DNA from 4 places in the Tardiphaga sp. 172_B4_N1_3 genome. Region 1 is predicted to be linked to each of the others. Evidence: riboswitches for the same ligand, from Rfam matches in the RefSeq annotation. Region 1 holds a riboswitch; each other region holds the start of a gene.
The links. Region 1 has a riboswitch for cobalamin ahead of AB7783_RS14860 (TonB-dependent receptor plug domain-containing protein). Riboswitches for the same ligand answer to the same signal wherever they lie in the genome.

Region 1 (8,028 bases):
CGATGCAGCACCACATCTACGCCCAATCTCGTCCGGTATCGTACAGAGACGAAAAGAACCCCAACCTGATGAGGGTGAGGCTCTACTGAACCGGTCTAGTCCATCAAATTTTAGCAACATCGTCCAGCGTTGAGAACAACGCCGATCTAGATGCGACCATTCTCGTTCGGCGGCTGTGGGTGCTGCGCCTTCTGCGCCCGTTCCACATCGGCCTTGTTGGCCTCGTGGCGTCCGATCACGCACCCCGCAACGACGCCGACCTTGCCATGTCCTGCATAGTGGCCGGCGATTCCGCCAATGATCGCGCCTTTGATACAGCCTTTCGCCTCGGCCGCAACCGATGAAAACGCGAGACCGGCAACCGCAGTGCACAGCAGCAATTTCTTCATGATAACTCTCCCGCGTGATCGACCTCGTACAAGTCGCCACCCCGCATTTCGTTCCATCAGTTGAAATATCGCCGACTCACACTCGCATCCGATTCGTGCCATAGATGGCGCAAATTGCGTCCAGGGATGAAATCACCATGCCAGCACCCAAACCGCCTGCTTTCGAAACGCTGAGTCTGCATGCCGGCCAGCATCCGGACGCGATCACCGGCGCGCGGGCCGTGCCGATTTATCAAACCACGTCCTATGTGTTTCAGGATTCGGATCACGCTGCTGCGCTGTTCAATCTCGAACGCGCCGGCCACATCTATACGCGCATTTCCAATCCGACGACGGCGGTGCTGGAAGAGCGCCTCGCCGCACTCGAAAACGGCGTCGGTGCGGTGTGCACGGCATCAGGGATGGCGGCACTGCACCTCGCCATCGCCACATTGCTCAATGCCGGCGATCACATCGTGGCGTCGTCCTCGCTCTATGGCGGCACCATCAACTTGCTGGCGCATACGCTGCCGCGCTTCGGCATCACCACGAGTTTCGTCAAGCCGCGCGATCTCGACGCCTTCAAGGCGGCGATCAAGCCGAACACGAAACTGGTCATCGGCGAGACCATCGGCAATCCCGGCCTCGAAGTGCTCGACATACCCGCCGTCGCCGACATCGCCCATGCCGCGAAGATTCCGCTGCTGATCGACAATACTTTCGCGACGCCATTCCTGTCGCGGCCGATCGAACTCGGCGCCGATATCGTGATGAACTCCGCCACCAAATGGATCGGCGGCCACGGCATCGCTATCGGCGGCGTCATCGTCGATGGCGGCCGCTTCGACTGGCACGCATCCGGCAAATTCCCGCAGCTGACCGAACCCTATGCCGGCTATCACGGCATCGTCTTCGACGAGCAGTTCGGCAATGCCGCCTTCATCATGCGCGCCCGCACCGAAGGCCTGCGCGATTTCGGCGCGTGTCTCTCGCCGACCAATGCATTCCAGCTGCTACAGGGTGTCGAGACGCTGGGCATTCGCATGGAGCGCCATATGGCCAATACGCATGCGGTGCTGGCGGCGCTCACGGCCAACAAGGCGGTCGACTGGGTGCTGCATCCGTCGCTAGAGAACCATCCGGATTACGAACTCGCGAAACGCCTGCTGCCGCGCGGCGCCGGCTCCATCGTCTCGTTTGGTATCAAGGGCGGCCGCAATGCCGGCCGCAAATTCATCGAAGCGCTGAAGCTGACCAGCCATCTCGCCAATGTCGGCGACGCCAAGACACTGGTCATTCATCCCGGCAGCACCACGCATCAGCAGATGGATGCGGAGCAGCTCAAGGCCGCCGGCATCGGCGAGGAGCTGATCCGTCTCTCCATCGGCATCGAAGCCGCCGATGACATCATCGATGACCTCGCGCAGGCGCTGCGCATCTCGCAAAAGGGCTGAGCGATGCAACTCACCGTCAACGGTCACGAGACCTATATCGCGAATGGCGGCCGCACCTTCGATCCATCGCTCCCGGTCGTCGCGATGATCCACGGCGCCGGCTTCGATCACTCGACCTGGGCGCTGCATACGCGCTGGTTCGCGCATCATGGCTTCGCCGTGCTGGCGCCGGATCTGCCCGGCCATGGTCGCTCAAAGGGTGAAGCGCTCACGACCATCGCCGATCTCGCAGACTGGACAGCAGCATTGATCGAGGCTGCGGGCGCAAAGACTGCACGGCTGATCGGCCATTCCATGGGCTCGCTGATTGCGCTGGAGACCGCAGCGCGGCATCCCGGTAAAGTCACACGCCTCGACCTGATGGGCACGGCAGGGACGATGACCGTCGGCCCGGATCTGTTGAAGGATGCCGAAGCCAATCAGCATTCCGCTATCGATATGGTGTCGATCTGGGGGCTCGGCTTTCGCGCCGAACTCGGCGGCAGCCTCGCGCCGGGGTTGTGGATGCATAGCGGTGCGCAGCGCGTGCTCGAGGCCACAAGGCCGGGCGTGCTGTTCGCCGATCTCAACGCCTGCAATACATACCAGAATGCGCTGACCGCTGCGGGCCAGCTTGAAATCCCGGTCACGCTCATCCTCGGCGAACGGGACATGATGACTCCTGCCAAGGCCGGCAAGACCCTGGCCGCCGCATTGAAAAACGCCCGCACGGTGATTCTGCCGGGTACGGGCCACATGATGATGGTCGAACGTCCCGACGACGTGCTCGCCGCGCTACAGCACGAGCAATAGAGTCCACAACGCGGTGATGGCTGTTGCACCGCGCTGCGCGCTGTGCTTCCTGTCTGTCGTTATCGGTGCCTCCGCGAGGAGGTGAAACGGGAATGCGGTGCGGGGAAATATCCCCTATGCCGCGGCTGCCCCCGCAACTGTAAGCGGCTATTCCAGGTCCACAAAGCCACTGAATTTGCATCGCAGATTCGGGAAGGCGGACCGGGAGACCACCGCGAGCCAGGAGACCGGCCGGTAACGAGTTTCACACTCGTTCGACGGTGGGTCGACGGAAGGGGTTAAATGACTATCCGGAATTTGGCCGCAGGCACTGCGGCCGTTGTTGTTCTGTCCTGCTCTCACAGTGCTGCGCATGCGCAGTCCAGTGCCGAGCAGCTCTCCGAAATCGTGGTGACGGCGGACAGAGCACCCGAACAACTCAATCGCACTGGCAGCTCGATCAGCGTCGTCTCAGGCGAAACCATTGCGACCAGCAATCCCGGCTCTCTGGTCGATGCGCTGCGCACCGTGCCCGGTCTCGACATCACCGAAACCGGCGGCCCTGGCGGCACCACCAATGTCCGCCTGCGCGGCGGCAACACTGGCCAGACGCTGGTGATGATCGACGGCATCCGCGTCAACGATCCCACGGCGGCGTCCGGCGATTTCGAATTCGCCATGTTCACGCCTTCGGCGATGGAGCGCATCGAAGTCCTGAAGGGCCCGCAGAGCGCACTCTATGGATCAGACGCCATGGGCGGCGTGATCAATATCATTACCAAGAAGGGCTCGGGCCCTGCGCAAGTCAACGTGCGCACCGAAGCCGGCAGCTATGGCACTGTCATGACGCAGGGATCGCTGACCGGCTCCAACGGTCCGTGGTCCTACGCTTTCACAGGTGGCGGTCAGCATTCGAACGGTTTCTCGCGCTTCGGCTATCGCATCCCTCAGTTTGAAGCGCTGTACCCCAATCTCGAACGCGACGGCTTTGATCGCGTCGGCGGATCGGCCAGGATCGGCTACGATGCCGGCGAAGGCATCCGGCTGGAATCCGGCTTCGTGTCATCCTTCACGCGAGCCGCCTATGACGGCACTTTCAGTCCGACGTCGAAAGCGGTGCAGCTTCCCGACACGCCTTCAAATGTCACGCGCCTGCTTCAAACCGTTTACGGCCGCGTCTCACTGGATTCATTCGGCGGCATTCTCACGCATAATGTCACCGTGTCGAACACGCATACCGAGCGTTCGAACTACGACGTAACCTATCGCACCAACATGCTGCCGCAGAACACCACGACCAATATTCTCGACTACAATGGTGACAGCCTCGGCGCAGAATATCAGGCAAACCTGAAGCTCGGCGCATTTGGCTCGCTGATCTACGGCGCCAAGACGCAGAGCGAGACAGCAAAGACCTACACGACCGCCATCCTGCCGATACCGGCCGCTATCACACCCGCGCTGGCGAAACGCCAAGATACCAATTCGGTCTTCGCGCTGTGGTCGGTCCCCGTAGGCGAACGTCTCAACATCACATTGGGCGGCCGCGTGGACGACGTCGTGGATGTCGGGCGCTTCGAGACATGGCGTGCCACGGCCGCCTATACGATTACAGAAACCAGCACCAAGTTCCACGCCAGCGCAGGTACCGGCGCCAAGGCACCGACACTGTTCCAGCTGTATTCAACGGCAAACGGCACGCCGACGCTCAGCCCGGAGCAAAGCTTCGGCTACGACGCCGGCGTCGATCAGAGCCTTTTCAACGGCCGCGTGGTGGTCTCGCTGACGGGCTTCTCGAACGACTACAGCAATCTGATCAACTTCGTGACGCCGACGGGAAGCCCCGGTTCGTGTCCCGTTGCCCAAACCACAGGCTGCTACATCAACGTCGCACGCGCCGAAACGAATGGTCTCGAAGTTGGCGCCAATGTGGACGTTATTCCGGGCCTGATGAAGTTCAACGCAGCCTACACCTACCTGCACGCGCAAGATCTCGGCAATGATACAGTGCTGGCACGGCGCCCGAAGAACTTCGCCCGCTTCGCGCTCACGATTACGCCGACCGACAAGTGGATGATCGAGCCGCGCGTCACGACCGTGTCGAAGCGCTTCAGCAGCGCCAATCAAGTCGGTCAGGTGGATGCCTATACCCGCGTCGATCTCTATACCGAGTACAAAATCGATGCGAACTGGAAGGTCTTCGCCCGCGGCGAGAACATCCTGAATGAGCATTATCAGGAAGTGCTGAACTTCGGCACCACGGGGCCTGCGGCTTACGCAGGCTTCAACGCCACATGGTGACCGCAGCGCCAGCAGTACGCCGCCGGACGATCGCGACCATCGCGCTCGTCGGTCTTGTGACGCTGCTGGCGCTGGGCTCGCTCGGCACGGGACCCGTCAAACTCTCGCCGCTGACGGTGCTCGATGCACTGTTCGGCGGCAGCAGCGATGTGCATCAGATCATCGTGCGCGAAATCCGCCTGCCGCGCGCGATTCTCGCACTTGCCATCGGCGCGATCCTCGGTCTGTCCGGTGCCGCGCTGCAGGGCCTGCTGCGCAATCCCCTTGCCTCGCCGTCGCTGTTCGGCGCGCCACAATCGGCGGCCTTCGGCGCGGTGCTGATGATTTCGCTCGGCTGGGCCGATGTCCGCTCATGGGCGCTGCCGGTTGCCGGCATCACGATGGCGTTCCTGTCAGTCTTCGTGCTGCTCGGCATCGCCGGCCGCAATGCGGGTCTGCTGCTGCTGATCCTCGCGGGGCTTGCGATCTCAAGTCTCGCAGGTGCTGCGACGGCGCTGGTGATGAACCTCTCGCCAAATCCTTTCGCCGCACTTGAGATCGCGTTCTGGCTGCTCGGCTCGCTGGAAGACCGCAGCTTCCGTCACGTCACGCTGGCATTGCCGTTCATCATCGCCGGTGCAATCATTTTGATGAGCCAGCGCTCGGCCTTTCGTGCATTGAGCCTCGGCGAAGAGACCGCACAGAGCCTCGGTGTCCATGTGAGCCGCCTGCGCCTGCTGGTGATCCTCGGCGTCGCGCTCGGCGTTGGCGGCGCTGTAGCCGTCACCGGCACGATCGGCTTCATCGGCCTCATCGCGCCGCATCTGATGCGCCCGATCATCGGCCATGATCCCGCGCGCCTGCTGATCCCGAGCGCATTGACCGGCTCGGCGCTGTTGCTGGCCGCGGATATCGCCGTGCGCATCATCCCGTCGACCACAGACATCAAAGTCGGCGTCCTGACCTCGATCATCGGCGTGCCATTCTTCCTCTATCTCATCATGCGCGAGCGGCGCGCTCTGGGCGGAGGCGTCGCATGACCGATCAGGCGCTGCTGACCGCGAGCAATCTGAGCGTCACGCTCTCAGCGCGCGAGGTGCTGCACGATGTCTCGCTCTCGCTGCACCGACAGCACCTCGTCGCCCTGGTTGGCCCGAACGGCGCCGGCAAGACGACGCTGCTGCGCGCGCTGGCAGGCTTGCAATCGTCCACCGGCGCGATCCATGTCGCCGGCGACACACTGGCGTCCTTGTCGCTCCGCGAGCGCGCCAAGCGCTTCGGCTATCTGCCGCAAGGCCATGTCGTGCATTGGCCGCTCGACGTGAAGGACGTCGTCGCCCTTGGCCGCTATCCGCATGGCGCGACCGATCCGGCGCGGCTGACATCGTCGGACAAGGCTGCGGTCGAACGCGCCATGCAGGCCACCGACGTCGTCGCCTTTGCCGATCGGCGTGTGACCGAACTCTCCGGCGGCGAGCGCAGCCGCGTCGCGCTCGCCCGCGTCCTTGCTGTCGAGGCCCCGATCGTACTGGCGGATGAGCCGACCGCATCGCTCGATCCGCGCTACCAGATCGACGTCATGACAAATCTGCGCGATGTCGCTAACAGCGGCGTACTGGTGATCGTGGTGACCCACGATCTCGGCCTCGCCGCGCGCTTCGCCGATACGGTGCTGGTGATGTCCGATGGGCGCCTCGCTGCGCAGGGCGCGCCGCGACAGGCGCTGTCCGATGACATCGTCGCCAATGTGTTCCGCATCAGCGCCTATCGCGCCGAACACCGGAACGAAACGATTATCCTGCCTTGGGCGGGAGTCTGAGCGATGTGGCGGCTATTTCGCCAGCGCAGCAGCAAGCCGGCTCAGAGCAGCCGCATCGGGCGGCAGGCCGAACCGCAGCAGCTCATGGCTCCAGTCGAAGTGGCGACACCAGATCTGCTGCCGGGCCAATGCGGCATGCCATTTCAAAGCGTCGGCATGTCGCGCCAACCTGTACAGCGGCGTGCCGCCGACAGTCTCGAAACCGGCATCGGCCAACACGTTGTCGAGCTTGATGCCTTGGGCGACCAGCGCGACGCGAGTCTGCGTGGCCCAGCGCTCGTCGCGCAAGGCGGCCGCACCGATAACCTGTGCGGGACCGGAACAAGCCCATGGACCAATAGCGGTCGCGATACGCTGCGCGATCAGCGGCGCCGCGAGCGCGAAGCCGAGACGTACGCCCGCGAGACCGTAGAATTTTCCGAAGGAGCGCAGAATAACAATCGGCAGTGTCGCGCACAGGCCGACGGCACTGATCGCGGGATCGACATCGGCGAAGGCTTCATCGATCACCAGCCAGCCGCCGCGCCGTTGCAAGATCGCCGCAACATCGGCGAGCTCATCGCGCTTGACGACACGCCCGTCGGGATTGTTGGGATTGACGATCACGACATGCCTGGCATGATCCGGCAGCGCGCTGAGGCTGCCGATCACGCCAACCTCATGTCCGCCGGCACGCCAGGCCGCGACATGTTCATTGTAGGTCGGCCCTACGATGGAAACAGCTCCCGGCACGGCGAGATGCGGCAGCCACTGGATCAGCGCTTGCGTACCGGCAGCGGCAACGACGTCCACGCCACTCGGCACGTGGTAAGCGCTGCGCGCAGCGGACAGCAGCGACTGTTCGTCGGCGCGGGTTGGCAGGCGCTCCCAAAGATGGCTCGGCAGGTTGGCAGGAATCGGCCACGACCATGGATTGATCCCGGTCGAGAGATCGAGCCATTGGTCCGGCGCGCCGCCGAATTCCGCCATCGCCTGCGTGAGATCGCCACCATGCTTCATGCCTGTGTCATGCCATCATATCGGGCGAAGCGCGAGAGGCTTTGGCCGCTCGCGGCTGCGACACTCGCGCTGCTCGCATGGGCGCCGCTGCAGGCCAGTGCGGCCGATCTGCCGCGCATCGCCTCGATCAATCTCTGCACCGATCAACTGCTCGTCACCCTCGCCGATCCCGAGCAGATTTTGGGCCTCAGCCCCTATGCGCGCGATCCGTTCCGTTCGTGGGACAAGGACAAGGCTAAGGCGTTCCGCCTGCTGTCCGGCGAGGCCGAGGACGTGCTGGCGCTGAAGCCGGATGTCGTCGTCGCAGGCCGCTTCACCAAGCGCGCGACCCGTGAAC
Region 2 (8,028 bases), 1.7 Mb from region 1:
GGCCTCTGGCTCGGCTTCCACAAATGCAGCCAGGACGAATATCTCGACATGGTGCGCGGCTATTGCAGCCACTACGGCCTCAAGACCGACGCCGAGCTCGAGCGAGACGCATTGGAATGGTCGACCACCCGTGGCTCCCGCTCAGGTCGCGTGGCCTGGCAGTTCGTGCAGGAGCTCGCAGGACGCCTGGGCGTGAAGCTGGCCCCAAAGTAAAGACAAGTGCCGCCCCGTCATGACAACGGGACGGCATTCGACTCGCCCTAGGCGAGGCTTCGCAACTCACGTGCCGCCGCGACCATATTCACGAGCGCAGGCCGCACCTCCTCCCATTTGCGGGTCTTCAGCCCGCAATCGGGATTGATCCAGAGCTGGGAGTCCGCCAGCCGCTGCCGTGCAAGCTTGAGCAGATCGACCATATCGCGCGTTTCAGGCACCCGCGGCGAGTGGATGTCGTAAACGCCCGGACCTATCTCGTTCGGGTACTTGTAGGTCCTGAATGCATCGAGCAGTTCCATCTTCGACCGTGACGTTTCGATGGAGATCACGTCGGCGTCCATGGCACCGATCGCATCGATGATGTCGTTGAACTCCGAATAGCACATGTGCGTATGGATCTGTGTGTCATCCCGCACGCCTGACGAACAGATGCGGAAGCTCTCCACGGCCCAATCGAGATAGGACTTCCATTCCGATTTGCGCAGCGGAAGCCCTTCACGGAGTGCCGCTTCGTCGATCTGGATCATACCGGCGCCAGCCTTTTCCAGATCGAGCACCTCATCGCGTATCGCGAGCGCGATCTGGCGACACGCGACTTCGCGGGGAATGTCGTCACGCACGAATGACCAGTTCAGAATCGTGACGGGCCCTGTCAGCATCGCCTTCATCGGCCGCTCGGTGAGCGACTGCGAGTACTGCCACCATTCGACTGTCATCGGATGCGGCCGGGACACGTCGCCGAACAGCACAGGTGGCCGCACGCAGCGGGAACCGTAGGACTGCACCCAGCCGTATTTGGTGAAGGCGAAGCCGGCGAGCTGTTCGCCAAAATACTGCACCATGTCGTTGCGCTCGAACTCGCCATGCACCAGCACGTCGAGACCGATGTTCTCCTGCCAGCGCACTGCCCTCGCCGTTTGGTTCTGCAGGAACGTCTTGTAGGCGGCATCGCTGAGCGTGCCCCTAACATGGGCCCCGCGAGCGTTTCTCACTTCCGCGGTCTGCGGAAACGAGCCGATGGTCGTGGTCGGAAATGCCGGCAGCTTGAAGCGCCGATGCTGCTCGCTCGTGCGCGTGGCAAAATCGCTGCTGCGACGACGCATAGTCGCATCAACAGAAGCGACGCGTTTGGTGACAGCAAGATCGTGGATCTTCGACGATGCGACCCGCGCGGCTGCCGCCGCATCCGACGCAGCGAGCTTTGCGGCGACATCCGCGCGACTGCCAGCCAAGGCGGATCCGAGCGCCGCCAGTTCCTCCATTTTCTGGACTGAAAAGGCCAGCCAGCTTTTGACGTCCGGATCGAGATCAGTCTCAAGGCTGAGATCGATCGGCACATGTAGCAGCGAGCAGGACGGCGCGAGCTCAACGCGATCCCTCCCCAGGAGATCGACCATGGGCTCCAACCCATCGAGCAGACTGGACAAATCGGACCGCCAGATATTGCGGCCATCGATCACGCCCAGCGAGAGGATCATGTCCTTCCGCGCCTTCGCAGCGACTTCATCGAACTGGTCCTGCGCGCGGACCAGATCGAGATGAAGCCCGGCGACGGGAAGCGACAGGGCCAGATCGAGGTTGTCGCCCAGCTCACCAAAATACGTGTTCAGCATGATCCTGAGTTGCGGAACCGCTTCGGCAAAAGCCGCATAAGTCTTTTGCAGCGCCTGCCGGGCGGGCGCGTCGAGATCGAGCACCAGACACGGCTCATCCAGTTGCACCCATTCGGCGCCGCTGTCGGCTAATTCCCCGAGCACCTCGACATAGACGGGCAGCAATCGATCGAGCAGCGTCACCGGGTCGAATGACGCATCCGCGCTCTTGGCCAGTTTGAGATAGGTCACGGGCCCAACCAGCACAGGTCGTGTCTGATAACCCAGCGATCTCGCCTCCTCGTACTCCTTGATCGGCTTGCGCGATGCGAGACTGAAGGTCTGATCCTGCGCCAGTTCAGGCACCATGAAATGGTAGTTGGTATCAAACCATTTGGTCATCTCCTGTGCTGGTACGCCTTGCGACGTATCATGCGTATGAGAGCCGTGCGTGCAGGCCTCGTCATGCGCATCGCCTTGTGATCCACGCGCCATGGCAAAGTAGGTCGCGAAGGAAACGTCTCCTCCCTTCCAGCCATAGACCTTCGGAATGGCGCCTACCATGACGCTGGTATCGAGTACCTGATCGTAGAATGAGAAGTCGTTCGACGGCATAACCGTGATCCCGAGCGACTTCTGACGTGCCCAGTTTGCGGCACGCAGCCCGACGCCGACATCGATCAGCGCATTCTCGTCGATTGCACCGGACCAATAGCTTTCCAGCGCCATCTTGAGCTCACGCCGCGGACCGATCCGTGGCGTTCCCAACGTAGCAACAGGAAGCGAGGACGTAGATTTGGCAGAAGACTTGGAAGAAGTAGACTTTGACACAGTAGACATGGCTTAACCCCAATGATTGGGGGCAAAAGGCCAAAGTGACACGTCTGGATTCCACGACGGCAGTCGCGGAATCGCAACCGCACCACCGGGACACCCCGCCCGAGGACGTTTATGTTGTCGAGGCAGGTCTCCTGGCTTGCGGGTCAATGCTGCCGTCCGGCCTTCCCAAAACCTTTGCGGGTCTCAGTGACTTTAATGGACAGCGGCTCACCGCTTACAGTTGCGGGGGCAGCTCCGGCCTTGGCTTAACGCCTCACCGGCTTCCCTCTTAGCTTCGGGCAAACCTTCCCGAAGAACCACGACATGTCCACATATGGGCAACATCGCGCGGCAGTCAACCGAGCTTGCGCGCGCAAGCTGCCCACTCGCAGCAGCGCGTTGAAGACTCCGGAGCTGGAGTGGGCCGTAGCCCCGAGATCAAACGCATCAAGCCCGGCACGAGGCCGGGCTTGCTTAAATGCGAACTACACTTCGTGGATTGCGCTTACGCCCCGTTGAGGAACTGCAGCGGATCGACCGGCGACGAGCCCTTGCGGATCTCGAAGTGAAGCTGCGGCGAAGTAACCTCACCGGACTGGCCGGACTTGCCGATCACCTGACCGCGCTTGATGGTCTCGCCACGCTTCACCATCAGCTCACTCGCATGGGCATATGCGGTGACGTAGCCGTTGGAGTGACGAACGAGGACCAGATTGCCGTAACCCTTCAGCTCGTTGCCGGAATAGGCAACGACGCCATCTTCGGCAGCCTTGATCGGCGTGCCTTCCGGCACGGCGACGTTGATGCCGTCGTTGGACTTGCCATTGGTCTTGGCGCCGTAGCCTGTGACCACGCGGCCGCGCACCGGCCAACGGAACGTCGGCAAAGCGCCGGTTGCGTCAGCGGCTTTAGTCGGCGATTCCGGCGCGGTTTCTTCAGGCGTCGTCGTGGCACTTGCCAGGCGGGCCTTCTGTGCGGGTTCGGCAGACGCAACACGGGCCACGGCAGCGGACGTGACCGCGCCAGCCGGAGCGGCCGTCACGGCTGCGACGGGCGCAGCGAGCGGCGCGGCTACAGGAGCTGCGTTGGCCGTACGCGCACCGGGTACCGTGATCTTGGAGCCGAGCTTCAATTGGGCAGTCGGCGCCAGACCATTGGCGCGCGCGAGTTCGGCGACCGACACGTTGTTCCGACGCGAGATGCTCATCAGCGTATCGCCGCGATTGACGAAATGCGTGGTCGATGTGCCGACGGCAGGTTTGCTCGGAGCAGCAGCAACGGCCGGAGTTGCCGCGGCGCCCTGACGCGGAATGATCAGCGACTGGCCGGGCGACAGCGCGCGCGGCCCCTTGTAGCCATTGGCCTGCAGGATCGCAGCCGACGAGACGTTGTAGCGTTTCGCCAGACCATCGAGCGTATCGCTGGTGCCGACGATGATCGAGGTGCCGCCATCACGGGCAAGGCCGTTGGTCGCTGCAACCGAGCGCGGTGCCGTGGAGCCGGTGGTTTCGATCGGCGCACGTGCGGGCGGCGGCGTATACATACCGTTGCCGCCCCCGCTGACGGGAGCAGCCGATGCAACCGGACGGGCTGTCGGATAGGACTGCGGCGCCGAGATCGGCGGCGGCAAAGGCTGGGATTGATACTGCGGCTGCGGATTATAGGCCGGGCGCTGATACTGCGGCAGCTCCTGGCGCTCGACCGGCGCGCGCGGTGCTCGCTGCGGCACCGAGCCGGTGGTTTCGCCTTGCCAGCCAAAGCCACGGGACTGACCTGAGTCAAAATTTGGATTCTGAGATAGCCGTGTCTGCATGTCGGCGCTGCAGCCGGCAAAACCGATAGACATCAGCGCCAGCACCGCGACCTGCGGAGCGCGGCGCGAGTAAAGCAACTCGACAACGCTGGACATTGGTTACTCACTCATACGCAACAAACAACTGAATTGAGTAAACACCGTCTCCGTTACCAAGCCTTTAACCTTGCGACCAACACGTGACAGCCGTTCACGAACTTTTTTCAGAGTTCGCGCGCGATGCCCGGAAGTGCAGGCACGAAACGTACATCCACGAGCTCCTTTCGCTCCAATCCATCCCCGGTTTTGCGAATCCGGACCAGGGTCTGGACGCCATTATGAGGACCAACCGGCGCAAGCAGAATACCCCCCTCCTCAAGCCGATCGGTTAGCGCCACTGGCACCTCCTCCACTGCCGCGGTCACGACGATCCGGTCGAACGATCCCAAATTGGCAGCCGGATTGAGGCCATCGCCGAGCATGACCTCGATATTGTGGAGGCCGAGTGCCTCCAACCGGGTCCGGGCGGCATCTGCCAGCGTGCGGTAACGCTCGATGCTGAGCACGTCGCGGACGAGCTTTGACAGGATCGCGGCCTGGTAGCCCGATCCCGTGCCGACCTCGAGCACACGGTGACCGGCATTCAATTGTAGCTGTTCGGTCATATAGGCCACCACGAAGGGCTGGCTGATGGTCTGACCGCAGGCTATGGCCAAGGCCGTATCCCGCCAGGCATGGGCGCGATCGTTCGGCTCGACGAAGCAATCACGCGGAATATCCTCCATTGCGCGCAGCACCAGCCGATCGCTGATCCCACGGCGCCGCAGACCAAGCTGAAAGGTCATCTGTTCAGGCGGCTGTCCGACGGTAATCATGGAAATGCCTCACGCAGCACAGGTTAGAAACACTCTCGATCTAGCAAAGATAGATTGATGTATTTCTGCGATCGGAACCGGGATAGCCTAACGACAACTTTTATTGTTCCGCGCGCGGAACCAGCAACATACCAGCCTGTTATGGGCGGGGCGCTGAAATCCTGATCTTGCTCTATCTGGTACCGAACACGCGACATGCGTCTTTGGGTCACGAAAATGGCAATGCGTCGAGATTGCGTTCAACCCGGGAATTTGCGATTTTGTTCAGAGGATTGGGGCAAGGAAACCGGCCATGACTGCAACGAACCCGCCGGGCGGCTCCGTCTTCCTGGTCGAAGACGAGGTCATGATCCGCATGATGGTCGCCGATATGCTCGAGGAACTCGGCTATAGCGTAGCCGCCGAAGCCGGTGACATCAACGAAGCGATCAAGCTGGCTGGGTCTGCCAAGTTCGACATTGCGATCCTCGACGTCAACGTCAACGGCAAGGTGATTTCGCCGGTCGCGGAAGTGATCGCATCGCGCAACCGCCCGTTCATCTTCGCGACTGGCTACGGCGCGCAAGGCCTGCCGGAAGAATTTCGTGACCGCCCCACGCTGCAGAAGCCGTTCCAGATGGAAACGCTGGCGCAGGTGCTGTCAACGACGCTCAAGGGCGTCGCGGTCTAGGCGAGCCCACTCGCCTATTTCGAACTCTCAGCCAAGCGCCTTGGTCAGCGCTTCGGAGAATACATCATCCGTGCGATCGAGACGCAGCGGCGTGACCGAGACATAGCGCGCAGCAAGCGCTGCGAGATCGGTACCCTCCAGCGGGGCTTCCGCGGCGACGATGCGCTCGAAACCGATCCAGAAATACGGATTGTTGCGGCCATCGCGCCGCTCATCGACGCGCAGAAAGCCCTGATTGCGCTTGCCCTGCCGGGTGACAACGACACCTTTCACCTCGTCGGCCGCGCAGGCCGGGAAGTTGACGTTGATGACCGTGTTCTTCGGCACGCTCGCCTTGATGACCTTGCGCAGCACGTCCGGCCCATATTTCAACGCGGTCTCCCATTGCGGGTTGTGACGCGTTTCCATCGAGAATTCCTGGCTCAACGCCACCGACGGAATGCCGAGAATGGTGCCCTCGAGCGCACCGGCGATGGTACCGGAATAGACCACGTCCTCGGCGACGTTGCGGCCCTTGTTGACGCCGGACAATACGAGATCCGGCTGCTTGTCCTTCAGGATATGACGCGCGCCCATGATGACACAGTCGGTCGGCGTGCCACGCACGGCATAGTGCCGGGGGCCGACTTCGCGCAGCCGCAACGGATCGTTCAGCGACAATGAATGCGACACACCGGACTGATCGAGTTCGGGCGCCACCACCCAGACATCATCGGACAATTCCTTGGCGATCTGCTCGATGATCTTCAGGCCAGGGGCGTGAATGCCGTCGTCATTGGTGCAGAGAATGCGCATTCGTGAGGTGCCTTTTCGATCGGGAGGGCCGCGGCCAGCACCGGTTTTTGCCAGCATGTGCCCGCTTTTGCCACCCCCATTTTGGGCGCTGCTCGTGCGCTGCTGAGGCTGTCTCGAAGGCGATTTTTCCCGCAAGCCGGAACATTTCGGCGTCGCCGCGATTTCTTATCTAGGTAGGTGAGTGCCAGTTGCGTCTGAAGCATGCGCGCTCGACCCGGATGGCCTTGGTCGCAGCGCCCCACAGGGCGACGGAGATGGCGAAACAGCTCGAACGGGTGTTGATCATCGGATTGCCGGCGATCGTGGTTGTCGCCCTGACGGGATGGCTGCTGCTTCCCAGATTGGCCGAGACCAAGCCCGATCTCACCCTCAATACGGCAGTAGTGGCAACTATGCCCGACGAGTTGAGTGAGGAGGACTTTGCCAAACCCACTCCTTCGCAACTCGTCAGCGTCCCCGACGCCGCGGAGCTCACCCGTCTCAGCCTCTCCCGCCAATCGTTTCGCCGCGGCGGCCTCGGTTCCAGGGCGCTGATGACGTTCACCGTGCGCAACGCCAACGACTATCCGGTCAAGGACCTCGAAATCGCCTGTGCCTTCCGCAGCCGGGATGGGCGTTATGTGACGGAGCGTCGCCGCGTCATCGCGGAGACCGTCAGCACGAAAAGCCGCAAGGCGTTTCCGATGACGCATATGGGCTTTGTCAACATAAAAGCCGAGAAAGCCAAATGTGCGCTGGTGACGGCCAGCCGCGCGTGAGCGGCTGGCGCGCGACGACGCCTAGCCGGCCTGGACGACTTTAAGCCCGCCCATATAAGGCTGCAGCACATCCGGCACGGCAATCGAGCCATCTTCCTGCTGATAGTTTTCCATCACGGCGATCAGCGCGCGACCGACGGCGGTGCCCGAACCATTCAGAGTGTGCACGAAGCGCGGTTTGCCATCCGGCCCGCGCGAGCGCGCATCCATGCGACGCGCCTGGAAATCGCCGCAGACCGAACAGGACGAAATCTCGCGGTAAGCACCGCCGTCGCCCTGGCCCGGCATCCAGACCTCGATGTCGTAGGTCTTCTGCGCAGCAAAACCCATGTCGCCAGTACACAGCGTCATCACGCGGTAATGCAGGCCAAGCCGGCGCAGCACTTCCTCGGCGCAGGACAGCATGCGCTCATGCTCGTTCTTGCTTTCCTCAGGCGTGGTGATCGAAACCAGTTCGACCTTGGTGAACTGGTGCTGGCGGATCATGCCACGCGTATCGCGGCCGGCAGCA
Region 3 (8,028 bases), 3.0 Mb from region 1:
ACGCCACGAGATCGCGCATGAAGGCCTGATCGGTTTCCGGCGTACCGGTCTTGAAGTCGGGATCATCGAGATGCTGAGTGTGCTTGAGCGCCCAGGCAGCTTTCTCGGTGATCGAGGGCACCTCGCGATACATGTTGAATAGCTCGCCCTCATCGAGGCCGAGACTCTCGACGATGTACTGGAACGTGTGCGTATGCACCGCCTCCTCGAACGACTGCCGCAGCAGATACTGGCGGCATTCCGGATTGGTGAGATGGCGATAGATCGCCAGCACGATATTGTTGGCGACGAGGCTCTCCGATGCCGCGAAGAAACCGAGATTGCGCTTGATGGCGCGGCGCTCGTCTTCGGTCAGACCGTCGCGCGACTTCCATAGCGCGATATCAGCCTGCATCGAGACTTCGGTTGGCATCCAGTGATTGTTGCAGCCGGCGAGATACTTCTCCCACGCCCATTTGTATTTCAGCGGCAGCAGCTGATTGACGTCAGCCCGGCAATTGATCATGCGCTTCTCGTCCACCGAGACGCGGCCGCCGGAGCGGTCGATGGTGCCAAGGCCGGTGGCGTCGGTGGGAGATTGCGGGATCGGGATGAAGGCGGGGGTTTTGGGAGCGGATGAGGTATCGGACCAGTCGAGCATAGGTGTTCCTTGCGTATTTGTTCGGCCCTCATGGTGAGGAGCCCGCTTCTTCAGCGGGCGTCTCGAACCATGAGCGTGGGGCCATCCTTCGAGACGCGGCCAAGAAGCCGCTCCTCAGGATGAGGTCAATGTGTTTGGCGCACCCTTACTGGCACGCCTCGCATTCGGGATTGTCGATCGAGCAGGCCATCGCGACATTCAACTCCGGCGCCGTGACGGATGACTGAACGAGGATCGGCGCACCTGCTGTCTTCGCTGCTGCGCCTGTTGCCGACACCGCGTTGAGCTTCCCGTCGGTGCCCTTCAGCGTCGACTTCTCCACATGCGTCGCGCTGCGCGAGCGCAGGTAGTAGGTCGTCTTCAATCCCAGCGTCCAGGCCAGGCGATAGAGCTGGTCGAGCTTCTTGCCTGAGGGATTGGCGATATAGAGATTGAGCGACTGCGCCTGATCGATCCACTTCTGACGGCGCGAGGCTGCCTCGATCAGCCACGCGCTGTCGATCTCGAATGAAGTCGCATAGAGCGCCTTGAGATCGTCGGGCACGCGATCGATCGATCCGACGCTGCCATCGAAATATTTCAGGTCGGAGACCATCACCTCGTCCCACAGGCCCCTCTTTTTCAGATCGCGCACAAGGAAGGCGTTCACCACCGTGAAATCGCCCGACATGTTCGATTTCACATAGAGGTTCTGATAGGCCGGCTCGATCGACTGCGCGACGCCGCAAATGTTGGAAATCGTCGCCGTCGGCGCAATCGCCATCACGTTGGAATTGCGCATGCCCGTCGTCCTCACACGGTCACGCAGACTGCTCCAGTCGAGCGTCGTGGAGCGGTCCATCTGCACACCACCGCGCGCCTCCGCAAGGATCTCGATGGAGTCGATCGGCAGGATGCCACGGCTCCACAGCGATCCGTCGAAGGACGGATAGCGGCCGCGCTCGGCGGCAAGATCCACCGATGCCGAGATCGAATGGAAGGCAATCGCCTCCATGCTGGTGTCGGCAAAGGCCACGGCCGCATCCGACGCCATCGCGATGCCCTGCGCCTGCAGTGCATCCTGGAAGCCCATCAGACCGAGACCGACCGGACGATGCTTGAGGTTGGAACGGCGCGCTTCCGGGATGGTGTAGAAATTGATGTCGATGACATTGTCGAGCATCCGCATCGCCGTGGTCACGGTACGCTTGAGCCTGATGTGATCGAGACCATCCTTGCCGATATGATTGAGCAGGTTGACCGAGCCGAGATTGCAGACCGCGACTTCATCGTCCGACGTATTCAGCGTGATTTCCGTGCAGAGATTCGACGAGTGGATGACGCCGGCATGCTGCTGCGGCGAGCGCAGATTGCAGGGATCCTTGAAGGTGATCCAGGGGTGGCCGGTCTCGAACACCATGGTCAGCATGCGGCGCCACAGGTCAGTCGCACGCACTGTCTTGAACACGCGGATCTCGCCGCGCGCAGCTTTTTCCTCATAGGCTGCGTAGCGCTCGGCAAACGGCTTGCCATAGAGATCGTGCAGTTCCGGCGTCTCGTCCGGCGAGAACAGCGTCCATTCGCCATCAAGCTCGACGCGCTGCATGAAAAGATCCGGCACCCAGTTGGCGGTGTTCATATCGTGGGTGCGGCGGCGGTCGTCGCCGGTGTTCTTGCGGAGATCGAGGAATTCCTCGATGTCGATGTGCCAGGTCTCGAGATAGGCGCAGACTGCGCCCTTGCGCTTGCCGCCCTGGTTGACGGCGATGGCCGTATCATTGGCGACCTTCAGGAATGGCACGACGCCCTGACTCTCGCCATTGGTGCCCTTGATATGCGCGCCGAGACCGCGCACCCGAGTCCAGTCATTGCCGAGACCACCGGAATATTTCGCCAGCAGCGCATTGTCCTTCACCGACTTGAAGATGCCGTCGAGATCGTCCGCCACCGTGGTGAGGAAGCAGGACGACAGCTGCGGCCGCTGCGTACCCGAATTGAACAGCGTCGGCGTCGAGGCCATGAAGTCGAACGACGACAGCAGATTGTAGAATTCGATGGCGCGGGCTTCGCGGTCGATCTCGCGCAGCGCGAGGCCCATGGCGACGCGCATGAAGAAGGCCTGCGGCAGTTCGATGCGATTGCCCTGCACATGCAGGAAGTAGCGGTCATAGAGCGTCTGCAATCCCAGGAACTGGAACTGAAGGTCCCCTTCCGGCTTTAGCGCGGCGGCGATGCGCTTGAGATCGAAGCGCGCGAGTTCGGGATCGAGCAGCTCGGCCGCAATGCCGGTCTTGATATAGGCGCCGAAATATTCAGCGTAGCGCGTGGTCATGTCGGCCTGCGACGCGTGGGTCGGCGTGGCCCCGACAAAGGACAGGACTTCGGTACGCAGTTTGTCGAGCAGCAGGCGGGCGCTGACAAAGGTGTAATTCGGCTCCTGCTCCACCAGCGTGCGCGCGGCCATGATGCCGGCCAGTGCCAGCTCATCCAGCGTGATGCCGTCATAGAGATTGCGGCGGGTTTCCTCGAGCACCGGGGCGGCATCGACGCCGTCAAGGCCGGCGCAGGCCTCGTTGACGATCAGCGCCAGACGCGCCGAATCGAGCGGGGCGCGGGTGCCGTTGGCGAGCGTGACATGCAGCACCGGTGCGGTGGAGACGAGCGCCGGCTTCGCGGCCAGTTCTTCGGCGCGGGTGCGAGCGCGCTCCTCGCGGTACAGCACATAGGCGCGCGCCACCTTGTGGTGCTCGCTGCGCATCAGCGCCAGTTCGACCTGATCCTGGACGTCCTCGATATGGAAGGTGCGGCCTTCACCGACGCGGCGCGTCAATGCAGCCACGACTTCGCCGGTCAGTTGTTCCACCGCCTCATGGACGCGGCGCGAGGCCGCTGCCGTGTGGCCCTCGACGGCCAGAAAGGCCTTGGTCATCGCGACGGAAATCTTGCTGCCGTCGAAGGGCGACACCGTGCCGTTGCGCCGGATGATCTGCATTGAGGGTTCGCGCGCAGGCGCAGCGAGCGTTTCCGGCGACAGTTGAATCAGCGGCGCATGAGCCGCATCGCGTCCGTTGGACAAAACAGAAGAGGAAGTAGGCATCGGCAAGACCCCGTGTGATGCATCAAGCAATGGGGGCTGGGGCCGAAAGGACGCTGCAAAATACACGGCGGAGATCCGCCGGCATTGCCTGCAAGCGACCGCTGGGACACCCCGCCCATGGACGTTCTGGTGTCGCGGCAGGTCTCCTGGCTCGCAGGTCAATGTCTGTTTCAGCCTTCCCGATGCTTGCGCATCAGTGACTTCAATCGAAACAGACTCACTGCTTACAGTTGCGGGGGCAGCGCCGGAATATGACGCAAAACAGCGTCTTTACCGGCTTCCCTCTTAGCCACCAAGTCTTGCGACCAGGCGGACCGTGACATCTACATTTGGTGTGACCCGCGGTGAAGTGTCAAGCGAGCATTGGCGCCGAACGCAACAAATTCGGTAGGGCTGTTGGTTCAGTGGACAACCGCTTGCGTGGCGGAAACCGCGGGGTCGTTGGCGGTTTCTGCACGATGCGATTCGTTGCCGCCGAGCACCGCGAAGCGCAGAACATCGTGATCAACCGATGGAGGATGCGATGCGCGACCTGATGACGACCACTGAAAGGATCAACTTCAGCGCTTTCGTAGAGCGAGCCGGTGCGCTCACGGCGTTCGAGACGAGGGATCAGATCGCCCGGCGCCGCCTCGACGAGATGCTGAACGAAGCGCTGATGGACAGCTTTCCTGCGAGCGATCCGATTTCTTCGCTGCAACTCGCCTGAGCAGAATCAGACCGCGCGAAAGCTGGCCCGATACTGGCTGGGCGTCAGGCCCAGCCGTCGCACGAAGACCTGACGCATATGTTCGGCGGTGGTGAAACCGGATTCATAGGCCACGACCTTGAGCGGCAGATCGCTGCCTTCGAGGCGGTTGCGTGCCGTGTCGATCCGGGCGCCCTCGACAAAATCTGCCGGCGTCATTTTGGTCTCGAGCTTGAACACCCGCGCGAAGGTGCGCGCGCTCATGCCCGCCACATCGGCCAGTTCATCCACGCTGTGTGCGTCACGCAGATGCGCCATCACATGGGCATGGACTCGCGCGATCGGCGAGTCCGGCTCGGCCGGCGGTACCAGATAGGGACTGAATTGCGACTGGCCACCCTGGCGCTGCGCCACCACAACCAGACGCTTGGCTACGGCCAGCGCGACATCCGCGCCATGATCTTCCTGGACCAGTGCGAGACCGAGATCGATCCCTGCGGTGACGCCGGCCGACGTCACCAGCGCGCCATCGCGGCTATAGATGCGATCGAACTCCACATGCGCCTTGGGGAAACGCAACGCCAATAGCGGCGCATTCTGCCAGTGCGTCGTCACAGTCTTGTCGTCGAGCAGGCCTGCATGGCCGAGCGCGAATGCCCCGGTGCACACCGAACCGTAACGCCCCGCTTGGAGCGCCGCATTGGCCAGCCACTCTGTAAGCTGCGGGTCGGGCTCTGCCGTCGGCAGCCCAGACCCGCCGGCCACCAGAACCAGATCCCAGGGCTTGTCCGCATCACTGAACGCCAGATCGGCCGATATCCGCAAACCGTTCGATGCACGCAGCGGCGCGCAGTCTGCAGCGACAAGTGTGATGTCGTAGCCGTCGCCCGGCGCAACGAAGCCATTGGCCTCCATGAACACATCAAGCGGACCGGCTACGTCCAGCGACTGGACGCCCGGAAAGATCGCAAGAGCAACGGTCTTCATGGTGATGCTTCATTCCGACGGCGAGGAAAGGCCCAAGTCAATCTGAATAGATAGTCGTCTTGCGGCAGGAAATCACGGGCGAATGGCAGCTTTGCAGGGCGCGGCGCGATTGCGAGGACACCGCCCGCCGGCGACAACGGATGCATCACCCCCCCCGCAAGGAGCATCTCATGAGCAAAACCATCGCCGGCATCAAAGTGCCCGACAGCGCCCTCGCCCGCCAGGTCGATCAGCTGGTGCGCGACACCGAAAGCGATCTTCTGTATCATCATTCCAATCGGGTTTTCCTGTTCGGCGCGCTCGCCGGACAGCGCAAGGGTCTCAAAGTCGATTCCGAGTTACTTTATGTCGGCGCGATGTTTCACGACATGGGCCTGCAGGCGCCCTATGCGAGCAAGGAGGAGCGCTTCGAAGTCGATGGCGCAAATGCTGCCGCAGACTTTCTGCGCAGCCACAGGATCGATGAGCGCGACATCGACGATGTCTGGGACGCCATCGCGCTTCACACGACACCGGGCATTCCCAAGCACAAGCGGCCCGTGGTGGCGCTCGTCACGGCCGGTGTTGAGATGGATGTATTGGGTCTGGAGTATGATGCCTTCACCGCCCATCAGCGCCACGAAGTGTGCGTCTGCCATCCGCGTGGCCATGACTTCAAGAACGGGATCATCGATGCGTTCGCTGCGGGGACGATCCACAAGCCGGACACGACCTTTGGCAACGTGAAGGCTGACGTGCTCGACCTCCGCGACCCCACCTACAAGCGCGCGAATTTCTGCAGCATCATCCTGAACTCGGCGTGGAGCGAATAGACTCCCGCACGCGCATGGCGATCAACGCTGCCACCAGCAGCGTTGCGCCAAAGCCCGTGGGAGCGCCGAGAAATGGATAGGCGATCAGCAGCGCAGCAGCGAGACCGAGCACCGGCAGTTCGTGACGGCGAAAGCCTTCCGCGAGACCGATACGGGCGATGAAGCCGATGGCAATCGCAAGCACCATCACGTCGTACAGGAAAAGGTAGGGCGTCGTGAGCAAGGCGCCGACGGCCAGCGCAGCGGCTTTCAGTTCATAGCGCACGCTGCTGCGCCACAACGGCACCAGCACCGCTACGACGGCACCAATCATGATCCACTGGAACGTCCAGGCCAGCGGCTCGCTGCCGTCGAAATAGCGCACCAGTGCAAAGATGCTCTGCATCTTGCCCCATGGCGCGCGGCCTTCGGTGAGGAAGGCCTGCGAGAACATCGGCATCCAGTGAATAAACGCCTGCCAGCTCTCGGTGCCGAAAGCGAGCCACGACACCGCGGCCAGCAGCACGGTGGTGATGCCTGCGCTGACAAACGCCTTCCATTGCGACGCTGCGATCAGCATCAGCGGAAACAGGAAACCATATTGCGGCTTGTAGCTGAGCAGACCCAGACAGATTCCCGACAGGATCGGCCGCGTCGGCAGCAGCACCAGCATGCCGCCGATCAGCGCCGCGGTCAGAAATCCATTCTGCCCGACAAGGCCGTTGGTCATCACCACCGGAAAAGCCGCAGCCAATAAAAGGCCGAAGGGACGACCGACGATCGCACGCATCGCCGCCAGATACGGCACGAAGCTGACCGCAGCCCAGCCGGCAAAAGCTACAGCATAAGGCAGCTTTGCGAGCAGTGCCGCGATGAACAGGAACGGCGGCGGATAATGCCAGGCGAAATTGCCGGGATAGCTCTGACCGAGAACCGCAATCTGGACCTTTTTCTGGATGTCCCAGTCATAAGCCCAAGCCGGATGACCATCGAGCACCAATCGCCCGGCAGACCACACATTGACGAAATCGGTGGGCGAGCCGAGGCCGTCTTCATAGATCCAGCCGCGACCGTAGAAGGTCGGGAAGAAGGCGAGATGCAGCATCGTCAGGATCGTGCAGACGATCAGCAGCGCCGGCGGAACAGGGCCACGCCCAGGTATCGAAGTCATCGTGAGCGGCGCTGGCATAGGGTCCCCAATGCGCATCAAGGGCGCCGGGCGACAGTGCCGATGGAAGTTTGAGGAAGGTTTAAGTGGGACGTGGTCCCCGCATCGGGCCTCGCTCCATTCGAGCTACAGATAACAAAAAACGCGGCCTTTCGGCCGCGTTTTGCATGTTTGCGTGTGACGACTTTACGCCTGCGGCTGCGGCTCCAGGCCACCGTCCGGACGCGGGCGCGGCTTGCCAGCGGGCGGCACAGCCGAGGTGCGCGGGCCCGACGGCTCCAGCACCGACTCGCGGTTCGGCTTCTTGCCGTTCAGCAAATCCGTGATCTCGTCGCCCGAGAGGGTTTCGAATTCGAGCAAGCCCTTGGCCAGCGTTTCGAGGTCATCGCGCTTCTCGGTGAGGATCTTGGTCGCTTCGTCATAGCCTTCGGCGACCAGACGCTTCACTTCGGAGTCGATCTTCTGCGCCGTGGATTCCGAGACCGCCTGGGTGCGGTTCATCTGCATGCCGAGGAAGACTTCGTCGTTGTTCTCGCCATACGACACCGTACCGAGTTCTTGCGACAGGCCCCAGCGCGTGACCATCATGCGAGCCAAGCGCGTGGCCTGCTCGATATCGGAGGACGCACCCGAGGTGACCTTGTTGCGGCCGAAGATCAATTCTTCAGCAACGCGGCC
Region 4 (8,028 bases), 2.0 Mb from region 1:
GCGACAGCCAGCCCGAGAACATCCAGGTCAGCACGAACAGCCCGGCGATCAGTCCGGTGACGTGATGCCACGCCATCCAGCCGCGATAGGGCGTGATGTTGCCGCTCGCATAACGCCGCTTGAGGCGCACGCGCAGAATGCCGATCCAGATTCCGGTAACGCCGACGATCAAACAGATGCCGGAGATCCAAAGCACGACGAGCCGCCACAGCGGGCCGTCCTTGCGCAACACGGTCGGATAGATCCAGTGCGGGATCGAGCCGAGCCAGTTCCAGACGCGTTCGGTGCGGTTGGTATCGAGTGCGATCTCGCCGGAGCGTGAGGAGACATAGAGTTTGGTGCCGGCGTCGTCGCCGAGGGTGATGAGATAAAGCGGCCGCAGCGGATCATAGCGTGCGGTGACACTCCACTGGTCGCGACCGACGATTTCTTCGAGGCGGGGCGACCTGCTTGCGGGATGATGCCCGGCAACCGCAAGCGCCTGCTGTTCGGAGACGTCAGTGATCATGCGGCCATCGACGGCGGAGATGGTTTGCCGGTTGCCGTCCCAGCCAGTCAACCGATACACCGGCTCATCGGCGATCATGTTCAATCGCAGTTCACGCGGATAGTGCGTGGTCTCAGCCTTCTTCATCGCCTCGTCGGGAGAGAGCGCCACTTTCTCCCAGACGATATCGGGCAATGCCGCCAGCCGCTCTTTATCGGAGAGGCCGGGAAACGCGACATACATCATCACCACGCCGGAGATGAACCACATCGCGAAGAAGAGACAGGTGACGATGCCGACCCAGCGGTGGCCGATATACAGCCACCGCCGGAGTGTGCGTGTCAGCTTGCGCGACAAGCTCAGAACTTCACATTGACGGCGAGCTGGGCCGTGCGCGGCATGCCGAGCATCCACTGATTGTCGCTGTAGCTCGACGTCGCATAGATCTTGTCGAACAGGTTGTAGACGCGCAGTGACACCGTGGTGTTGACGTCCGGCTTCCACTGCAGGCCCGCATTGACCAGTGTGTAGCTCGGCATCTCCAGCGTGTTTGCATTGTCTGCATACGTTTTGCCGACGATCTGGAAGCCGGCATTGGCCGACCAGTTCGCCGCAAAGGCCCAGGTTGCCCAGACGTTGGTGACGTTCTGCGGCACGTTGAACGGCACGTTGCCGGCGTAGTTCACAGCGATGCCGCCCACGTTCTGGATGAAATCGTCATATTTCGCGCGCACGAACGCGGTGTTGGCGTCGACGCGCCAGCCATAATCGAGCGCGACGCCGATCGAGGCCTCGATGCCACGCGAAGACTGCTGGCCCACCTGCACGACCCGTGTCAGTGTCGGGTCAGTTCGGTCCGGCGTCAGCAGGTTGTTCTTGACGATCTGATAGCCCGCCAGCGTCCACTCGCCACGGCCGCCCCAGAACGACTGCTTGACGCCGATCTCCACCTGTTTGCCGGTGGCCAGATCGAATTTGGCGTTGGCGTTGCTCGCCGTGATTAGGCCGCCCACAGGATCGGCTGCGACCGAATACTGGCCGTAAAAGGCCAGATCCTTGATCGGTGTGTAGACCACACCGGCGCGCCAACTGGTCGAAGAATAGTCCCGGCTGTAGCTGTTGGCGGCATTGCGAACGTCGGTCCGCTCGACGGTCGGTTGGTCCTGGCGAACGCCGGCGATCAAGGACAGTTGCTCGGTGACCGACAACCGGTTCTCGGCGAACACCGCGTACTGGTTGGTCACGCTGGAGAAGTCCGACGTGAGCGGATCGGGACTGAAGTACAGGCCAGGATTGAAATTGATGGCGTCGACCGACGACGATCCACCATAGGGCGAGTTGGTCGAGCGCTTGAAATCTATGCGGTTGACGTCGAAACCGGCGACGAATTCGTTGGCCATCCCGAGCACATGGCCCTTGAACGTGGCGTCGAAGCGGTCGCCGATCTGTTGCTGGTCGTGGAAGATTTCCAGATAGGTGCTGCGGTCGATCAGGCCGGTGGCCGGATTGAACGCATAATTTTCGAGCTCTTTCCAGTGCCGCTTGCTGTACAGGTAGTACAACGTGTTGCGGATCGAGATGCCGTCGGCCACTTGCCACTCGGTCTTCACCTGATTCCAGCTATCCTGCCAGCGGATGGTGCTGTCGCCTACATTGTAGTTCTTGAAGCGCAGCGCCGGATCGAACTGGCCGTTGATCAACGGCGTGCCGAAATAGCGCATCGGCTGGCGATCGCCGTAGTCGGTCGAGATCGTCCAGACCACGTCTTCGGTCTGCTTGACCTGCACGGCAGCATGCAGCGCTATGTTCGAGCTGTTGCCGCGGTCGACCCAGCCGTCCGACATGTTGCCGGTGGCGGTGATGCGATAGGCGACGTCCTTGTTGATCGGACCGCCGCTGTCCACGGCGATGCGGCGTTCCATGTTGCTGTCGAGCGATATCTCGGCCTGATTGCGCGGAATCCATGATGGCATCTTCGAGATGATGTTGATCGCGCCGCCGACCGCGCCTTCGCCGAACATCACGGAGGCCGGACCGCGCAGCACCTCGATACGCTCGGTGGACCAGGTGTCGAACGGAAAGTTCACGGTGCCCGCGCCGACATAGAGCCGCGTGCCATCGAGCAGTATCTTCACCGAATCCGTGCCGGAGAAGCCGCGGGTGCTGTAGGCGACGCCGCCATTGCCCGGATCTCCGATGGCGGTGATGCCGGTGGCGTTCTGCGTCACCGCGTCGAGCACGTTCTGCTGGCCGCGTTCGGCCATGGTCTCGGCGGAGATCACCTCGACGCTGGCCGGCGTCTGCAGGCGCGTCAGGCCGAGGCGGCTGCCGGTGGATGTGGTGCCAGTGAGGTTGAGCGTCGGCGCTGCGAAGACGGGGCCTGTCGGCGTGGCAACCGGCGCGCCGGTATTGGCGGCGACATTGCGCTGCTGCCGCGAGCGCGCAGCGCGCGATGCATTGCCGTTCGTGGCGCGGCGTGCGCGTTGAGGTGTCGCTGACGGCTGAACGACAACAGGATCGAGCGTCTGGCTCGACTGTGAGGTTTGCGACCAGCTTTCGCTCGGACACAACAAGCAGGAGAGAGCAACAGAATAAAGAAAGGGAGTATGTCGCTTCAATGCAACGGGAGAAACGGAGGTCATGAACAGGACTCGCGGTTACGTGGCACGTCACCGCAAACCAAGTCGCCCCGCCGCTTTCAAACAGGCAGTGTGACTTCCACCAGGACACCCCGCCCAATGTGCTCGCGTGTGACCACGACTGGCGGCAGGTCTCCTGGCTCGCGGGTCAGTGCCTGTCGCCGCCTTCCCAGGTGAACACCCAGTGGCTCTTGGCGCAGGCTCGCCGCTTACAGTTGCGGGGGCAGCCGCGGAATCGGGGGATCCCCTCACCGCATTCCCTTTTGATCCCCGAAGGGAACCGTCGCGTTCACGTTAAGGTGAAATTTCCAAATGTGTCAATCAAGCTGCCAGCCATTCGCAACTTGCTTTGGCGGGTGTTGATATTGCGCATCACCTGTCATCGCAGCGTCAAGCGATCTGCCTAGAGCCACTGGTGCCAGAGCCAGGATCAGGAGTTCGCATGGCACTACGTTTATCCCGTCGTCGCTTCCTCGCGCACTCAGCCGCAGCAGGCGCAAGCTTCCTTGCGATGCCCTATCTCAGCCGCGCCGCCGATCGCCCGGTGGTGTCACATGGCATTCAGTCCGGCGATGTCGGGACGAACAGCGGCAAGATCTGGTCGCGCGCGGATCGGCCGGCGCAGATGATGGTGGAAGTCGCCACCACCGAATCCTTCAGCAATGCGCGCATGTTGCCGCCGATGGCGGCGCTGCCCGAAACCGATTTCACGGCGAAGCTGCTGCTCGACAATCTGCCCGCGGGACAGGACATCTTCTACCGCGTCAAATTCCGCGATCTCTCGCATACCGACATCGTTGGCGAGCCGGTCATCGGTCGCTTCCGCACCGCGCCAGCTGATCGCCGCGATGTGTCTTTCGTTTGGGGCGGCGATGTCGCAGGCCAAGGCTGGGGCATCAACGCCGAGGATGGCGGCATGGTCACCTATGCCACCATGCGCAAGCATAATCCGGATTTCCTGATCCATTCCGGCGATACGATCTACGCCGACGGCCCGATCCTGCCTGAAGCAAAATTGCCGGATGGCACGATCTGGAAGAACACCATCACGGTGCCGGAGAAGGCGAAGGTCGCCGAAACGCTCGATGAATTCCGCGCCGCGCACAAATACAATCTGCTCGACGATAATGTCCGCGCCTTCAATGCGCAGGTGCCGATCTTCGGCCAGTGGGACGATCACGAGGTCACCAACAACTGGTCTTCATCGAAGCAGTTGCCCGCGTCCTACAAGGAGCGCGACGTCACGCTGCTGGCGGCTCGCGGTGCGCGTGCCTTTCACGAGATGTATCCGATCTCGATCAATCCGAACGAGCCTGGCCGCGTCTATCGTACGCTGAATTACGGCCCGCATCTCGATGTCTTCATGCTGGACGAGCGCAGCTATCGTGGGCCCAACGGCCCGAACCTGCAGGAGAGCTATGGTCCCGATGCGTATTTCGTCGGTCCGGAGCAGATGGCCTGGCTGAAGCGCGCATTGATGGCCTCGAAGGCGACCTGGAAGGTCATCGCCTCGGATATGCCGATCGGCCTCGTCGTCTATGACAACGCCGCCGACAAAACCGGGTCTGAGGCCATCGCGCAGGGCGACGGACCAGTGCGGGGCCGCGAGCTGGAAATCGCCGATATCCTGCGCTTCATCAAATCGGCCGGTATCCGCAACACGGTCTGGCTGACCGCCGACGTGCATTACACGGCGGCGCATTACTACAATCCGGAAAAGGCGCAGTTTCAGGATTTCGAGCCGTTCTGGGAGTTCGTTTCGGGCCCGTTTCACGCCGGAACTTTCGGGCCGGCGGCGCTCGACAATACCTTCGGTCCTGAGGTCCGTTTCGTGAAGGCGCCGGGGCCCGATAAGCAGAATTTGCCCCCGTCGGCCGGCATGCAGTTCTTCGGTCACGTCAAAATCGACGGCCAAAGCGGCCAAATGACCGTTACCCTGCGGGATCGGGCCGATATGGCCCTTTGGGCCACGGTTCTGGACCCGAAATTGGGCTAACCATTTGGCAGATTCGCATTGTTTTTCGGCGATTTCCCCCTATATTGCGCCGCAACGCGTCCGAGTACCCGGCCCCTTCTGGCCGGGTTTGCTTTTGGAGGGATTGCCCCAGCGCGTTTTCAGACGAGGCAGTTATCGAACGCGCTCGAGCGCAAGGCATAAGCCTTTTGTTGTCGAGCATGTCTTGTTGAACCCGCTCAAGGGCACCCAGACCGTAACCAGAAGAAGACCTATGAACCTTCGCAACATTGCTATCATCGCCCACGTTGACCACGGCAAAACCACTCTCGTGGACAAGCTGCTGCAGCAGTCGGGCACGTATCGCGACAATCAGCGCGTCCAGGAACGCGCGATGGATTCGAACGACATCGAAAAAGAGCGCGGCATCACCATTCTCGCCAAGTGCACCTCGGTGCTGTGGGATGAAGTCCAGATCAACATCGTCGACACCCCGGGCCACGCTGACTTCGGCGGCGAAGTCGAACGCATCCTGTCGATGGTCGATGGCGTGATCGTGCTCGTCGACGCCGCTGAAGGCCCGATGCCGCAGACCAAGTTCGTGGTCGGCAAGGCGTTGAAGCTCGGCCTCAAGCCGATCGTCGCCATCAACAAGGTCGACCGTCAGGACGCCCGCATCACCGAAGTCGTCAACGAAGTGTTCGACCTGTTCGCAGCGCTCGACGCCACCGACGACCAGCTCGATTTCCCGATTCTGTACGGATCGGGCCGCAACGGCTGGATGGCCGACAGCCCGGATGCGTCGCATGACGTCGGCATGAAGCCGCTGTTCGATCTCGTCATCAAGCATGTCGCGCCGCCGGTGGTAGAAGAAGGTGCGTTCCGCATGCTCGGCACCATCCTCGAAGCCAACCCCTATCTCGGCCGTATCATCACCGGCCGTATCTCGGCGGGCTCGGTAAAGCCGAACCAGGCTGTCAAGGTGCTGTCGCGTGACGGTAAGGTCGTCGAAACCGGCCGTATCACCAAGATCCTGGCCTTCCGCGGCCTCGAGCGCCAGCCGGTGGAACTCGCCGAAGCCGGCGACATCGTTGCCATCGCCGGCCTGCCGAAGGGCACTGTCGCCGATACCTTCTGCGATCCGTCGGTTGAAATTCCGATCCAGGCGCAGCCGATCGATCCGCCGACCGTGTCGATGTCCTTCATCGTCAACAACTCGCCACTCGCCGGCACCGAAGGCGACAAGGTCACTAGCCGCCTGATCCGCGACCGCCTGTTGCGCGAAGCCGAAGGCAATGTCGCGCTCAAGGTCGTCGAATCCGCCGATCGTGACGCGATGGAAGTGTCGGGCCGCGGCGAATTGCAGCTCGCGATCCTGATCGAGAACATGCGCCGCGAAGGCTTCGAACTGTCGGTGTCGCGTCCGCGCGTGGTTCTCACCAAGGACGAAAACGGCAACACGCTGGAGCCGGTCGAGGAAGTCGTCATCGACGTCGATGAGGAATTCTCCGGCGTGGTCGTTCAGAAGATGAGCGAACGCAAGGCCGAGATGATCGAGATGCGTCCGTCGGGCGGCAACCGCCTGCGTCTGGTGTTCTACGCGCCGACCCGCGGCCTGATCGGCTATCAGGGCGAACTCATGACCGATACCAAGGGTACCGCGATCATGAACCGCCTGTTCCACGACTACCTGCCCTATAAGGGCGAGATCGCCGGCCGCCGTAATGGCGTGCTGATCTCCAACGACCAGGGTGAAGCGGTGGCCTATGCCATGTTCAAGCTGGAAGATCGCGGCCCGATGATGATCGAGCCGGGCTGGAAGGTCTACAAGGGCATGATCATCGGCGAGCACACCCGTGAGAACGATCTCGAACTCAACGTTCTCAAGGGCAAGCAGCTCTCCAACATCCGCACCACGTCGAAGGACGAAGCGGTGCGTTTGACGCCGCCGATCCGCATGACCCTTGAAAAGGCGCTGGCCTATATCGAGAGCGACGAGCTGGTCGAGATCACCCCGAAGTCAATCCGCCTGCGCAAGAAGCATCTCGATGCCAACGACCGCAAGCGCGCCGAAAAGACCAAGGAAGTGATCGCGTAAGCGAGAGCATTCTTTGACTGGTTACGAAATGCCCGGCGAAAGCCGGGCATTTTTGTTTGGTGCGATGCCTTCACTCCGCCCCTCATGGTGAGGAGGCGCGCAGTGCCGTCTCGAACCATGAGTTGGTGTCGCGCCGACGCTCGTGGCCATCCTTCGAGACGCCGCTGCGCGGCTCCTCAGGATGAGGGCGGAGTCAATTTGCCGGCGCTCCCACCTGCTTCAACGGATCGGCCTTCGCAAACGCGTCCATCGCCTCGCAGGTAGCGACGATGCGATTGATGGTTGGAATACCTGCAATCTCGATCTTCAGCACCTTCATGGTTGCGGTGATGCTGAGCAGACAGATGTCGGCGATGGTCACCTCGTCGCCATGACAGAAGCGGCCGGTGGCGGGCTCGCTGGCGAGGCGATTCTCCACGGCGACGAGGCCCGTGGTGAACCAGTGCACCAGCCAGGCGCGAACTGCGGCATCGTCAAAGCCGGCGGTGATGGCGAGATATTTCCGCACACGCGGCGTAATGAGCGGGTGGGTGTCGGCGGCCAGCATCGCGGCGATCGAGCGCACACGTGCGCGGCCGTGTGGATCGCTCGGCAGCAGCGGCGGGGTCGGATGGATCTCGTCGAGGAATTCCAGGATCGCCAGCGACTGCGTCAGCGGCAGGTGGCCGGGCTCGATCAGGGCCGGAATCGCGCCGAGCGGATTGATCTTGAGGAACGCGTCGCCGCGCTGCTCGCCCTTGTCGAGGTCGATCACGCGCTCGTGCGCTTCCAATCCCTTCAGGTTGAGCGCCACGCGGACGCGATAGGTCGCGGACGTCCGCCAGAAGCCGTAGAGTTCGAAATCGTGTGG

Region 2: it holds a riboswitch for cobalamin, as region 1 does, so the genes downstream of both, metE (5-methyltetrahydropteroyltriglutamate--homocysteine S-methyltransferase) here and AB7783_RS14860 (TonB-dependent receptor plug domain-containing protein) in region 1, are expected to answer to the same signal.
Region 3: it holds a riboswitch for cobalamin, as region 1 does, so the genes downstream of both, AB7783_RS29110 (ribonucleoside-diphosphate reductase subunit alpha) here and AB7783_RS14860 (TonB-dependent receptor plug domain-containing protein) in region 1, are expected to answer to the same signal.
Region 4: it holds a riboswitch for cobalamin, as region 1 does, so the genes downstream of both, AB7783_RS24205 (TonB-dependent receptor) here and AB7783_RS14860 (TonB-dependent receptor plug domain-containing protein) in region 1, are expected to answer to the same signal.

Annotation. Positions count from the first base shown of each region.
Region 1 is NZ_CP197238.1:3,131,459-3,139,486, forward strand. It holds gene AB7783_RS14840 (hypothetical protein) at 1-11, opposite strand, end outside; gene AB7783_RS14845 (hypothetical protein) at 147-389, opposite strand; gene AB7783_RS14850 (O-acetylhomoserine aminocarboxypropyltransferase) at 527-1,822, shown strand; gene AB7783_RS14855 (alpha/beta fold hydrolase) at 1,826-2,614, shown strand; cobalamin riboswitch at 2,661-2,864, shown strand; gene AB7783_RS14860 (TonB-dependent receptor plug domain-containing protein) at 2,897-4,894, shown strand; gene AB7783_RS14865 (FecCD family ABC transporter permease) at 4,888-5,913, shown strand; gene AB7783_RS14870 (ABC transporter ATP-binding protein) at 5,910-6,692, shown strand; gene cobD (threonine-phosphate decarboxylase CobD) at 6,705-7,691, opposite strand; gene AB7783_RS14880 (ABC transporter substrate-binding protein) at 7,701-8,028, shown strand, end outside.
Region 2 is NZ_CP197238.1:1,456,308-1,464,335, reverse strand. It holds gene AB7783_RS06625 (ATP-binding protein) at 1-213, shown strand, start outside; gene metE (5-methyltetrahydropteroyltriglutamate--homocysteine S-methyltransferase) at 261-2,648, opposite strand; cobalamin riboswitch at 2,753-2,964, opposite strand; gene AB7783_RS06615 (peptidoglycan DD-metalloendopeptidase family protein) at 3,133-4,536, opposite strand; gene AB7783_RS06610 (protein-L-isoaspartate(D-aspartate) O-methyltransferase) at 4,644-5,294, opposite strand; gene AB7783_RS06605 (response regulator) at 5,587-5,964, shown strand; gene surE (5'/3'-nucleotidase SurE) at 5,992-6,759, opposite strand; gene AB7783_RS06595 (hypothetical protein) at 7,014-7,517, shown strand; gene serS (serine--tRNA ligase) at 7,539-8,028, opposite strand, start outside.
Region 3 is NZ_CP197238.1:6,169,647-6,177,674, reverse strand. It holds gene AB7783_RS29115 (ribonucleotide-diphosphate reductase subunit beta) at 1-640, opposite strand, end outside; gene AB7783_RS29110 (ribonucleoside-diphosphate reductase subunit alpha) at 786-3,716, opposite strand; cobalamin riboswitch at 3,836-4,050, opposite strand; gene AB7783_RS29105 (hypothetical protein) at 4,240-4,425, shown strand; gene AB7783_RS29100 (GlxA family transcriptional regulator) at 4,432-5,397, opposite strand; gene AB7783_RS29095 (HD domain-containing protein) at 5,562-6,203, shown strand; gene AB7783_RS29090 (glycosyltransferase family 87 protein) at 6,175-7,371, opposite strand; gene ftsH (ATP-dependent zinc metalloprotease FtsH) at 7,537-8,028, opposite strand, start outside.
Region 4 is NZ_CP197238.1:5,098,432-5,106,459, forward strand. It holds gene AB7783_RS24200 (PepSY domain-containing protein) at 1-844, opposite strand, end outside; gene AB7783_RS24205 (TonB-dependent receptor) at 847-3,060, opposite strand; cobalamin riboswitch at 3,236-3,424, opposite strand; gene AB7783_RS24210 (alkaline phosphatase D family protein) at 3,569-5,122, shown strand; gene typA (translational GTPase TypA) at 5,355-7,178, shown strand; gene maiA (maleylacetoacetate isomerase) at 7,372-8,028, opposite strand, start outside.